Regions from separate parts of the Streptomyces sp. NPDC087787 genome, predicted to be linked through region 2. Evidence: riboswitches for the same ligand, from Rfam matches in the RefSeq annotation. Region 2 holds a riboswitch; the other holds the start of a gene.
What was found. Region 2 has a riboswitch for S-adenosylmethionine ahead of thrC (threonine synthase). Riboswitches for the same ligand answer to the same signal wherever they lie in the genome.

Region 1 (5,691 bases), on a different contig from region 2:
TTCTTCACCGGCGCGTTCCGCAAGCCGCGTGAGATCAACTGGCTGTTCGGCTTCCTGCTGTTCGCCCTGGGCATGTTCACCGGTTTCACCGGTTACTCGCTCCCGGACGACCTGCTCTCCGGCACCGGTGTCCGCTTCACCGAGGGCGCGATCCTGTCCATGCCGATCGTCGGCACGTACATCTCGTACTTCCTCTTCGGCGGCGAGTTCCCCGGCCACGACTTCGTGGCGCGGTTCTACTCGATCCACATCCTGCTGCTGCCCGGCATCATGCTGGGCCTGGTGGTCGCCCACCTGATCCTGGTCTTCTACCACAAGCACACGCAGTTCGCGGGTCCCGGCAAGAGCAACAAGAACGTCGTGGGCATGCCGCTGCTGCCGGTGTACATGGCCAAGGCCGGCGGCTTCTTCTTCCTGGTCTTCGGTGTCCTCGCGGTCATCGCGGCGATCGTGGAGATCAACGCGATCTGGGTGATCGGCCCGTACCGTCCGGACCAGGTGTCCACCGGCGCCCAGCCCGACTGGTACATGGGCTTCGCCGAGGGTCTGGTCCGCTTCATGCCGGGCTGGGAGGTCAACTTCTGGGGCCACACGCTCGTCCTGGGCGTGTTCATCCCGCTGGTCCTCTTCGGCCTGGTGCTGGCCGCGCTGGCGGTCTACCCGTTCATCGAGTCGTGGATCACCGGCGACAAGCGCGAGCACCACATCCTGGACCGCCCGCGCAACGCCCCGACGCGTACCGCGTTCGGTGTCGCCTGGATCACGATGTACATGATCACGCTGGTCGGCGGCGGCAACGACCTGTGGGCCACGCACTTCCACCTGTCGATCAACGCGGTCACCTGGTTCGTCCGGATCGGCTTCTTCGTCGGACCGGTCATCGCGTTCGTCGCCACCAAGCGGATCTGCCTCGGCCTCCAGCGCCGCGACAAGGACAAGGTGCTGCACGGCCGCGAGACCGGCATCATCAAGCGCCTGCCGCACGGTGAGTTCATCGAGGTGCACGAGCCGCTGAGCCAGGAGCAGCTCTTCACGCTCACGGCGCACGACCAGTACGAGCCGGCCGAGATCGGTCCGGCGGTCGACGAGAACGGTGTCGAACGCAAGATCAAGGGCTCGCAGAAGCTCCGCGCCAAGCTCAGCAACGCGTACTACGGCGAGGACAACCAGATCCCGAAGCCGACCGTCGAGGAGTACAGGGAGATCACGAGCGGCCACGGCCACCACTGATCACTGACCGCTGAGCGTCGCCACGCCACGGTCGAAGGGCCCCGTCCGATCCCCGGACGGGGCCCTTCGCGGTGTCCGGGGCTGGATAGGGTGGACCTGTTCGAGACTCGCGTCCCCGCAGTGCGGGACACCGACCCAGGAGCGGCATATGAACGCTGTGACCCCCGCTGGAGGCGACACCGCGGCGGGCCGCTCCTGGCCCGCCCTGCTGAACGGCCTGCTGGAGGGCCGGAACCTCACCGCCGACGAGACCGCCTGGGCGATGGACCTGATCATGCGCGGCGAGGCGACCGACGCGCAGATCGCCGGGTTCGTGGTGGCCCTGCGGGCCAAGGGCGAGACGGTGGAGGAGATCACCGGCCTGGTCCGCACCATGTACGAGCACGCCAATGTGATCGAGGTGCCCGGCGCGACCGTCGACATCGTCGGCACCGGCGGCGACGGCGCGAAGACCGTGAACATCTCCACCATGTCCTCGATCGTCGTGGCAGGCACCGGCGCCAGTGTCGTCAAGCACGGCAACCGGGCCGCGTCCTCCGCCTCCGGGGCCTCGGACGTGCTGGGAAAGCTCGGCGTCAATCTGGAGCTGACGCCGCGGCGGGTGGCCGAGGTGGCGCAGGAGGCGGGCATCACCTTCTGCTTCGCGGTCAAGTTCCATCCGGCGCTGCGCCACGTGGGCGCCGCCCGCGGCCAGTTGGCCATCCGCACGGTGTTCAACGTGCTCGGCCCGCTGACCAACCCGGCCAGGGTGCGGGCACAGGCCGTCGGGGTCGCGGATCCGCGCATGGCACCGGTCGTCGCCGGCGTCTTCGCCGAACGCGGCCACTCCTCCCTGGTCTTCCGGGGCGACGACGGCCTCGACGAGCTCACCACGACCGCCACCTCACGGGTCTGGATCGTCCGGGACGGGGAGGTGACCCAGGAGCGCTTCGACCCGCGGGACGTCGGCATCGAGCTGGTGCCCGTGGAGGCGCTGCGGGGCGGGGACGCCTCGTACAACGCCGAGGTGGCCCGGCGCCTGCTGGACGGTGAGGAGGGGCCCGTACGGGACGCCGTCCTACTGAACTCCGCGGCGGCGCTGGTGGCGCTGCAGCCGGGGTCGGGCACCCTCGCCGAGCAGATCCGGGCGGGCATGGACCGCGCGGCGGAGTCGATCGACTCCGGGTCCGCCAAGCGCACGCTGGAGCGCTGGGTGGCCGCCAGCAACGCCTGATAGCCGCGTTTTCCCTCGCAGGGCGCAGTCCACGATCCGGACTGCGCCTTGCGCGTGGAAGACCGTGTGGCAGGATGCTGAACCAGGTCATGAGTGACAGCCATGTGGCCCCGGCCGGCTGTCCGGCAACCCTCCGTCCGTGGCGGGGTGCCCCGGGTGAGGACCAGGTCGTAGGCAGCGAGGCCTACGGCAAGCGCGGACCCCTCGCAGCACCAGGGGTCCTGGTCGTACGAGGGAGCCTTCCGTGAGCAAGCGAATGCGTTAGGGCGTAGAGCCCCGCCTCCGCACCCCCCTTTTCACCTTCTCCGCGCTTGAGCCGTGTCCGCTCGCGTGGCGATGCCGCCTGCTTCCACGGGAGTTCACCCATGTCCGTGTCCACGTCCGTGTCCGCCGTTCCCGCCGACCAGCCCGTTCGCCGTGACATCCCGGAGCCGCTGCCCGTCCTGGGCCGCGACGTCACCGTCCCCCTCGTCACCGGCGGGGAGGTCACCTACGCGGCGCTCGACTACGCGGCCAGCGCGCCCGCCCTCCAGCGGGTCTGGGACGACGTCGCCGCGTACGCGCCGTACTACGGCAGCGTCCACCGCGGCGCCGGCTACCTCTCCCAGCTCTCCACCGACCTGTTCGAGAACGCCCGCGGGACGGTCGCGGAGTTCCTGGACTGCCGTGCGGAGGACCAGGTGGTGTTCACCCGGTCCACCACCGACTCCCTCAACCTGCTCGCCCGCGCGCTGCCCGCGGACTGCCAGGTCTTCGTCTTCGAGACCGAGCACCACGCCTCGCTGCTGCCGTGGCGGGACGCGCGGGTGACGTACCTCGACGCCCCGCGCACCCCGGATCACGCGGTGGCGACCCTGGAGCGGGCCCTCGCCGACCGCTTCCCCCACGGCCCGGCCCTGGTGTGCGTCACCGGCGCCTCCAACGTCACCGGCGAGCTGTGGCCCGTACGGGAACTGGCCGCCGCCGCCCACGCGCACGGCGCCCGGATCGTCCTGGACGCCGCCCAGCTCGCCCCGCACCACCCGGTGTCCGTCCGCGACCTCGACGTCGACTGGGTCGCCTTCTCCGGCCACAAGCTGTACGCGCCCTTCGGCTCCGGTGTGCTCGCCGGCCGTGCCGACTGGCTGCGCGAGGCCGAGCCGTACCTCGCGGGCGGCGGCGCGAGCCGTACGGTGGCGCGGCGCGCCGACGGGTCCGTGGACGTGCGCTGGCACGAGTCGCCCGCCCGCCACGAGGCCGGCTCCCCGAACGTCATCGGCGCCTACGCCGTCGCCTCGGCCTGCGCGGCGCTGACCGAGGCCGGATTCGACGAGCTCGTCGCGCGTGAGCGGCACCTGATCCGCAAGGTGCGGGCCGGTCTGGCCGAGGTGCCCGAGGTCAGGGTCCTGTCCCTGTTCGGCGACGACGCCCCGCGGGTCGGCGTCGTCTCCTTCGTCGTGGCGGGCTGGAACAGCTCCCACTTCGCCGCCGCCCTCTCCGCCGAGTACGGCATCGGCGTACGCGACGGCCTCTTCTGCGCCCACCCCCTGGTCCGCACCCTGCTGGGCGGCGATCCGCAGAGCCAGGGCGAGTGCGGCGCGCCCGAGGCCGCCCCGGGCGAGAAGTCCCTCAACGCCATCAGGGTGAGCTTCGGCGCGGGCACGCCCGACGAGCACGTGGACCGCTTCGTGGCCGCGGTGCGGGAACTGGTCCGCGAGGGCGCGAAGTGGACGTACCGCACGGAGGACGGCCGCTGCGTCCCCGCGGTGTGATCCGCCCGCCCAGGAGCCCCGGGCGGTGAGGAGCCCGGGGCGGTCGGACGTCCGGAGCCGCCGGGCGTCCGTGGTGGTCCGGCGCCTGTGGTGGTCCGGCGTTCGCGCTGGTCAGGAGTCCAGCCCGATGGCGAACGCCGCCTCCAGGTCGTGCTGCGAGTACGTGCGGAAGGCCACGTGCGTGTCCGTCCCCTCGACGCCCGGGATCTTGCTGATCCGCCCCGGGATGACCTCCGCGAGGTCCTCGTGCTGCCGCACCCGGACCATGGCGATCAGGTCGTACGTGCCGGTGACGGAGAAGACCTCGCTGACCGAGTCCAGTGAGGCGATCTGCTCGGCGATCTCGGGAATCCGGTCCACGCTGGTCTTGATGAGGACGATCGCGGTGATCACGGCTGGTTCTCTCCCTCGGGGGCCGGAGCAGGGGCGGGCTTCACTCTAGCCCTCCCGTCTCCCGCCACCACCCTTCCAAGGCCGCGCTACGCGCCCTCTGATCTGGCCGGACCAGGGCCACGCGCAGGCGAAGCCCAGGGCGAAGCCCACCACATGGGCCAGGTAGGCGACCTGCGGTCCCTCGGCGGCGCGTCCCGCGGCCAGCCACTGGAGTGCCGCCCAGAAGGGCAGGACCACCCACGCGGGAAAACGCAGCGGCAGGAAGAACAGGAACGGGAAGAGACTGGTCACCCGGGCGCTGGGGAACAGAAGGAGAAACGCCCCGAGGACCGCCGAGATCGCGCCCGAGGCTCCCACCAGGCTCTGCCCGGAGGCGGCGTTGGCGGCCGCGTAGCCCACCAGGGCCAGGTAGCCGCAGCCGACGTAGAACAGCGTGAACCGGACGCGGCCCATGCGCTCCTCGGTCATCGCCCCGAAGACGTGGAGGAAGAGCATGTTGCCGAGCAGGTGCACCCAGCTGCCGTGCACGAACAGGGCCGTCGCGGGAGTGAGGGCGGCCCGCGGTGAGCCGGTGAACAAGTCGGCGGGGACCACGCCCCACCGCCGGAAGTAGGCCCGCTGGGCGAGCAGCAGCGCGTCCCCGGTGCCGTAGGAGGGATTGAGACCCGAGGCCGGGCCGGTCACGAAGATCAGACAGCACAGGACGATCAGGGCGCACGTCACCGGCGCCTGCATGCTCCGTACCGCCCTGGCCGCCTCGATCGTCCGGGCGGCCACCGTGTACCTGTTGCCGATCATGTGCACAGAGCATGGCGTAACGGGACGCAACCGCACAGACCGCCTCGCCGCCGTGGATGGACCGGCGCCGAGTCCCCGCCAGGCCGTAGGGTTACGTGCCACACGCCCAGGGAAACTGGCGCGTCACGGACCACAGAAGGAAGCGAACAGTCACGATGACGGTTCCCCTGCCGACCGCCACGACGCGGTGGCGCTGCACCCTGTGCGGCAATCTCACCCGTTTCGACGTGACCCGCTCGTCGAAGGTCGTCGAGTACGTGCACCTGGACCTGGCCGGAGAGCCGCAGGTCGAGGAGCGCGAGGTGG
Region 2 (5,691 bases):
CGATGCGGTGCTTGCGCTCCTTGAGCTCCACCTCGGTGGCGGCACCGGCCTTGATGACCGCGACACCGCCGGCGAGCTTCGCCAGGCGCTCCTGGAGCTTCTCGCGGTCGTAGTCCGAGTCGCTGTTCTCGATCTCGGCGCGGATCTGGTTCACGCGGCCCGCGACCTGGTCGGTCGAGCCGGCACCGTCGACGATGGTGGTCTCGTCCTTGGTGATGACGACCTTGCGGGCGCGGCCCAGGAGGTCCAGGGTCGCGTTCTCCAGCTTGAGGCCGACCTCCTCGGAGATGACCTCGCCGCCCGTGAGGATGGCGATGTCGCCGAGCATGGCCTTGCGGCGGTCGCCGAAGCCCGGGGCCTTGACGGCGACGGACTTGAAGGTGCCGCGGATCTTGTTGACGACCAGGGTCGACAGGGCCTCACCCTCGACGTCCTCGGCGATGATCAGCAGCGGCTTGCCCGACTGCATGACCTTCTCCAGGAGCGGGAGCAGGTCCTTGACCGAGGAGATCTTGGAGTTGGCGATGAGGATGTACGGGTCCTCGAGCGACGCCTCCATGCGCTCCATGTCGGTCGCGAAGTAGGCGGAGATGTAACCCTTGTCGAAGCGCATGCCCTCGGTGAGCTCGAGCTCGAGCCCGAAGGTCTGCGACTCCTCGACGGTGATGACGCCTTCCTTGCCGACCTTGTCCATGGCCTCGGCGATGAGCTCGCCGATCTGGGTGTCGGCGGCGGAGATGGAGGCGGTGGAGGCGATCTGCTCCTTGGTCTCGACCTCCTTGGCCTGGTCGAGCAGGGCGGCGGAGACGGCCTCGACGGCGCGCTCGATACCGCGCTTCAGGGCCATCGGGTTGGCACCGGCGGCGACGTTGCGCAGGCCTTCCTTGACCAGGGCCTGGGCGAGCACGGTCGCGGTGGTCGTACCGTCACCGGCGACGTCGTCCGTCTTCTTGGCGACTTCCTTGACCAGCTCGGCGCCGATCTTCTCGTACGGGTCCTCGAGCTCGATCTCCTTGGCGATGGAGACACCGTCGTTGGTGATCGTGGGGGCACCCCACTTCTTCTCGAGGACGACGTTGCGGCCCTTGGGGCCGAGGGTCACCTTGACGGCGTCCGCGAGCTGGTTCATGCCGCGCTCGAGGCCTCGCCGCGCCTCCTCGTCGAACGCGATGATCTTGGCCATGTGAAGTGGTCCCTCCAGGACTGGGGGTGATTCCTTCGGACCGCGCCCGCGCCCGCGACGGACGGCCCCGGCCTGAGGTGGTTCCTTGCCCCACCTGGCCCGTGGCCTCACCGACCCGGTCCTTCGTTGTCACTCTCACCTTCAGAGTGCTAACGCCAATGATTAGCACTCGACCCCTCCGAGTGCAAGGTGCGCCCGCGAAGCGGGCTCGATGAGGGGTGGCGGTCGGGTGACGGGTGGGCGCAAGCGCCTTCGGGGTGGTCGGCGGGGAGTCAGCCGCGCGCGAACACCGGCGGCCGGCCCCGGCGAGGGAGCCGCGCACGAGGCCGGCACACCCGGGCGGGGCGCGGGCACGGCGAAGGGCCCGCACCCCGGCAGCGGAGGTGCGGGCCCTTCCGAAGAAGAACGTCGCTTGCGGTGGTCGCGCGATTCAGGCCGTGACGCGGACCATGTCGGCCTGCGGACCCTTCTGGCCCTGCGAGATCTCGAACTCGACCCGCTGGCCCTCTTCCAGCGTGCGGTAGCCGTCCATCTGGATCGCGCTGTAGTGGACGAAGACGTCCGCACCACCGTCGACCGCGATGAAGCCGTACCCCTTCTCCGCGTTGAACCACTTGACGGTGCCCTGAGCCATGCCTAACTCCCCTATTACTGGCCCTTGCACAGATCCGCACTTCGCGGACCCGGGTCAGACCTCACCCCCCGTGAATCGGGGGCGTGCGCCGGAACGCGTCGACCGCGGCCGAATGTATCTGCCCAACTGCCCTCTGCAACAGGTCAATCGGACGAGAAATCTGGACGCACACGGTCCGGAATATAGGAAGAATTCACGCGAATTCAGGGCAATTCGGGCCCCACGAACAAGGCAAATACCACAAAAGGCTCGCAGACTTTGGCTACTTCTTACCGGGCCCACGGCAGGATTCCATGGCCCCGGATTCCGAGTTCGGGGGCGCGTTCCCCAACTCTACCGCGTTCAATCACACAGAATTGCCCCCTCCGTATCTCTCACGGAAGGGGCAACTCGATGAACTCTGCGTGACCGGAATTACCGAAGGTAATGATCAGCCGCCGGCGACCGCGGGGATGATCGAGACGCCCGCGCCGTCCGGAGTGGCCGTCTGAAGGCCCTGCTCGAACCGGACGTCGTCGTCGTTGACGTACACGTTGACGAAGCGGCGCAGCTTGCCCTGGTCGTCCAGGACCCGGGCCGCGATGCCCGTGTGGTTCTTCTCCAGGTCAGAGATGACGTCGGACAGGGTCGCGCCCTCGGCGCTCACCTCGGCCCGCCCGCCGGTGTAGGTGCGCAGGATGGTGGGGATGCGGACGGTCACGCTCATGCCAGGCCAGCCTCTCGGAAGGAGTCCAGGGTCGGACGGATCGTCGCGGTCAGGCCGGTGCCGGCCACCGCGTCCAGGGTCTTCAGCCCGTCGCCGGTGTTGAGGACGACGGTGGTCTTCGTCGGGTCGAGGACGCCGTTCTCGACCAGCTTCTTCGTCACGCCGACCGTCACACCGCCCGCGGTCTCCGCGAAGATGCCCTCGGTCCGCGCCAGCAGCCTGATCGCGTCGACGACCTGCTCGTCGGTCACGTCCTCCACCGCGCCTCCGGTGCGGCGCGCGATGTCCAGGACGTACGGGCCGTCGGCCGGGTTGCCGATGGCCAGGGACTTGGCGATGGTGTCCGGCTTCTGCGGCCGCACGACGTCGTGGCCGGCCTTGAAGGCGGTGGACACCGGAGAGCAGCCCTCGGCCTGGGCGCCGAAGATCTTGTACGGCCGGTCCTCGACCAGTCCGAGTTCGATCAGCTCCCGCAGGCCCTTGTCGACCTTGGTGAGCTGGGAGCCCGAGGCGATCGGCACGACGATCTGGTCCGGCAGCCGCCAGCCGAGCTGCTCGCAGATCTCGTACGCCAGCGTCTTGGAGCCCTCGGCGTAGTACGGCCGCAGGTTGACGTTGACGAAGCCCCAGCCCTCGCCGGCCGGATCGCCGATCAGCTCGGAGCAGAAGCGGTTCACGTCGTCGTAGTTGCCCTCGATGCCGACGAGTTCGCCGCCGTAGATCGCGGCCATCACGACCTTGCCCTGCTCCAGGTCGTGCGGGATGAACACGCAGGAGCGCAGTCCGGCACGGGCGGCCGCGGCGCCGACGGCACCGGCCAGGTTGCCGGTCGAGGAGCAGGAGAGCGTGGTGAAGCCGAAGGCGCGGGCCGCCTCCAGCGCCTGGGCGACCACGCGGTCCTTGAAGGAGTGCGTCGGGTTGCCGGAGTCGTCCTTCACGTACAGCCCGCCGGTCACGCCCAGTTCACCGGCGAGGCGGTCGGCCTGGACGAGCTTGGTCCAGCCCGGGTTCAGGTTCGGCTTGCCGGCGACGTCCGCGGGGACGGGCAGCAGCGGCGCGTAGCGCCAGATGTTCGCGGGGCCCGCTTCGATCCGCTTGCGCAGCTCCTCGGTGTCGTAGGCCGAGAAGTCGTAGGCGATCTCCAGCGGGCCGAAACACTCCTCGCAGGCGAAGACCGGGCCGAGAGGGACGCGGTGACCGCACTCGCGACAGCTCAGTGCCGCGGCGGGGCCGAGGTCCACGGTGGAATCGGTGCTGCTTGCAACGGTCTGCACAGCCATGTGAGGCGAGGCCCTTTCTCCTCATCTTCCTCACGACGCATCTCGCCGTGAGACGGATTTGGCACCTTCCCTAGCCGGGAGCCTCGCGAGGACGATCGGCTGTGCGCGCACAGCGGTCGATACGAGAACCGGCTGGAGGGTTGCCGGGGCTTCATCGGGCCGTGTCCCTCTGCCCCTCTGGATGAGCTGTATTCGGTTGTGAGGCGGAGTCGACCCCCGGCATGGGATGGTCGTCCGCGTTGTTCAAGACTGTAACGGAAGGCCAGGACGGCGGAGACGGTCGTCCGAACCGCGAGACGACACCGCGAGACGACAGTCGCGGGACGACAGTGAGGAGCCGCTGACCGTGCTGGAAGAAGTCGAGCGCTGGCTGGCCACCCGCTCCTGGTCCGTCGCCGACCGGCCGCTGCACCAGATCCTGGCGGCCAAGCAGCGCACCGGTCAGTCGGTCTCCGTGGTGCTGCCCGCGCTGAACGAGGAGGCGACGGTCGGCGACATCGTCGCGGTGATCCGCCGCGACCTGGTGGAGCGGGCGCCGCTCGTCGACGAGATCGTCGTCGTCGACTCGGGCTCCACCGACCGCACCTTCGAGGTGGCCGCCGCCGCGGGCGCCCGGGTGGTGCGCCGCGACGAGATCCTGCCGCGCCTGCCCGCGGTGCCGGGCAAGGGCGAGGTGCTGTGGCGCTCCCTGCTCGTCACCCGCGGGGACGTCATCTGCTTCGTCGACGCCGATCTGCGGGAGTTCTCCTCCGACTTCGTCACCGGCATCGTGGGCCCGCTGCTCACCGAACGCGACGTCGACCTGGTCAAGGCGATGTACGACCGCCCCTTCACCGTGCCCGGCCGGGACGCCTCCGCCTCGGCCGCCGCCAGGCAGGGCGGACGGGTCACCGAGCTGATGGCGCGCCCGCTGCTCAACATGCACTGGCCGCAGCTCGCCGGCTTCGTGCAGCCGCTCGGCGGCGAGTACGCGGCCCGCCGCTCACTCCTCGAACAGCTGCCCTTCCCGGTCGGCTACGGCGTCGAGCTGGGCATGCTGGTCGACGCGCTGCACCTGGTGGGCCTGGACGCGCTCGCGCAGGTCGACGTCGGGGTGCGCAGGCACCGGCACCAGGACGGGCAGGCGCTCGGCAGGATGGCCGCCGCGATCTACCGCACCGCCCAGCTCCGCCTGGCCCGCGGCCATCTCGTGCGCCCCAGGCTCACCCAGTTCGAGCGCGGCGAGAACGGCTTCGAGCCGCGGACGCACCCCGTGGACACCGAGGAGCGTCCGCCGATGGCCGAGGTCGCGGAGTACGCGGCCCGGCAGGTGGCGTGAAACAACGGCCTCGCCCGCTTTCCGGCGGCTACGAAGCGGAACCGTACGTTTGAGCGTTTCGGGGCCGGGCTAGGTTGAGGCTTATGGCTTCTACGCACGGTGCCGAGGTGCTGGTCGCGTCCAATCGCGGCCCGGTTTCGTATCAGGTGCGCGAGGACGGCTCACTCCACTCCCGGCGCGGTGGCGGGGGGCTGGTGTCCGGGCTCTCCGCGATCGGCCCGGAGGCGGGGGTGGTGTGGGTGTGCGCCGCGCTGAGCGACGCCGACCGGGAGGCGGCGGGCCGCTTCGAGGGCGGGCGCCGGCTGCCGTCCGAGGCGACCGGCGGGCAGCAGGTGCGGATGCTCGACATCGACGCGCGGGTCTTCTCCGACGCCTACAACGGCATCGCCAACTCGGTGCTGTGGTTCGTCCACCACATGCTGTACCAGACCCCGCTGGAGCCGGTCTTCGACGCCGGGTTCCGGCGCCTGTGGAAGTCCTACGAGGCCTACAACCTGGCCTTCGCCGAGGCGCTCGCGGAGGAGGCGGCCGAGGGGGCGGCCGTGGTGGTGCAGGACTACCACCTGACGC

Region 1: it holds a riboswitch for S-adenosylmethionine, as region 2 does, so the genes downstream of both, ACIOWN_RS02110 (aminotransferase class V-fold PLP-dependent enzyme) here and thrC (threonine synthase) in region 2, are expected to answer to the same signal.

What each region holds. Positions count from the first base shown of each region.
Region 1 covers NZ_JBIUVQ010000001.1:451,837-457,527, forward strand. Annotated here, with positions in the region: gene ACIOWN_RS02100 (cytochrome bc complex cytochrome b subunit) at 1-1,230, shown strand, start outside; gene trpD (anthranilate phosphoribosyltransferase) at 1,379-2,443, shown strand; SAM riboswitch class IV at 2,529-2,645, shown strand; gene ACIOWN_RS02110 (aminotransferase class V-fold PLP-dependent enzyme) at 2,809-4,194, shown strand; gene ACIOWN_RS02115 (Lrp/AsnC family transcriptional regulator) at 4,306-4,587, opposite strand; partial or broken gene ACIOWN_RS02120 (rhomboid family intramembrane serine protease) at 4,584-5,385, opposite strand; gene ACIOWN_RS02125 (hypothetical protein) at 5,541-5,691, shown strand, end outside.
Region 2 covers NZ_JBIUVQ010000009.1:156,518-162,208, forward strand. Annotated here, with positions in the region: gene groL (chaperonin GroEL) at 1-1,183, opposite strand, end outside; gene ACIOWN_RS16770 (cold-shock protein) at 1,614-1,817, opposite strand; gene ACIOWN_RS16775 (MoaD/ThiS family protein) at 2,248-2,523, opposite strand; gene thrC (threonine synthase) at 2,520-3,803, opposite strand; SAM riboswitch class I at 3,822-3,991, opposite strand; gene ACIOWN_RS16785 (glucosyl-3-phosphoglycerate synthase) at 4,150-5,121, shown strand; gene ACIOWN_RS16790 (trehalose-6-phosphate synthase) at 5,205-5,691, shown strand, end outside.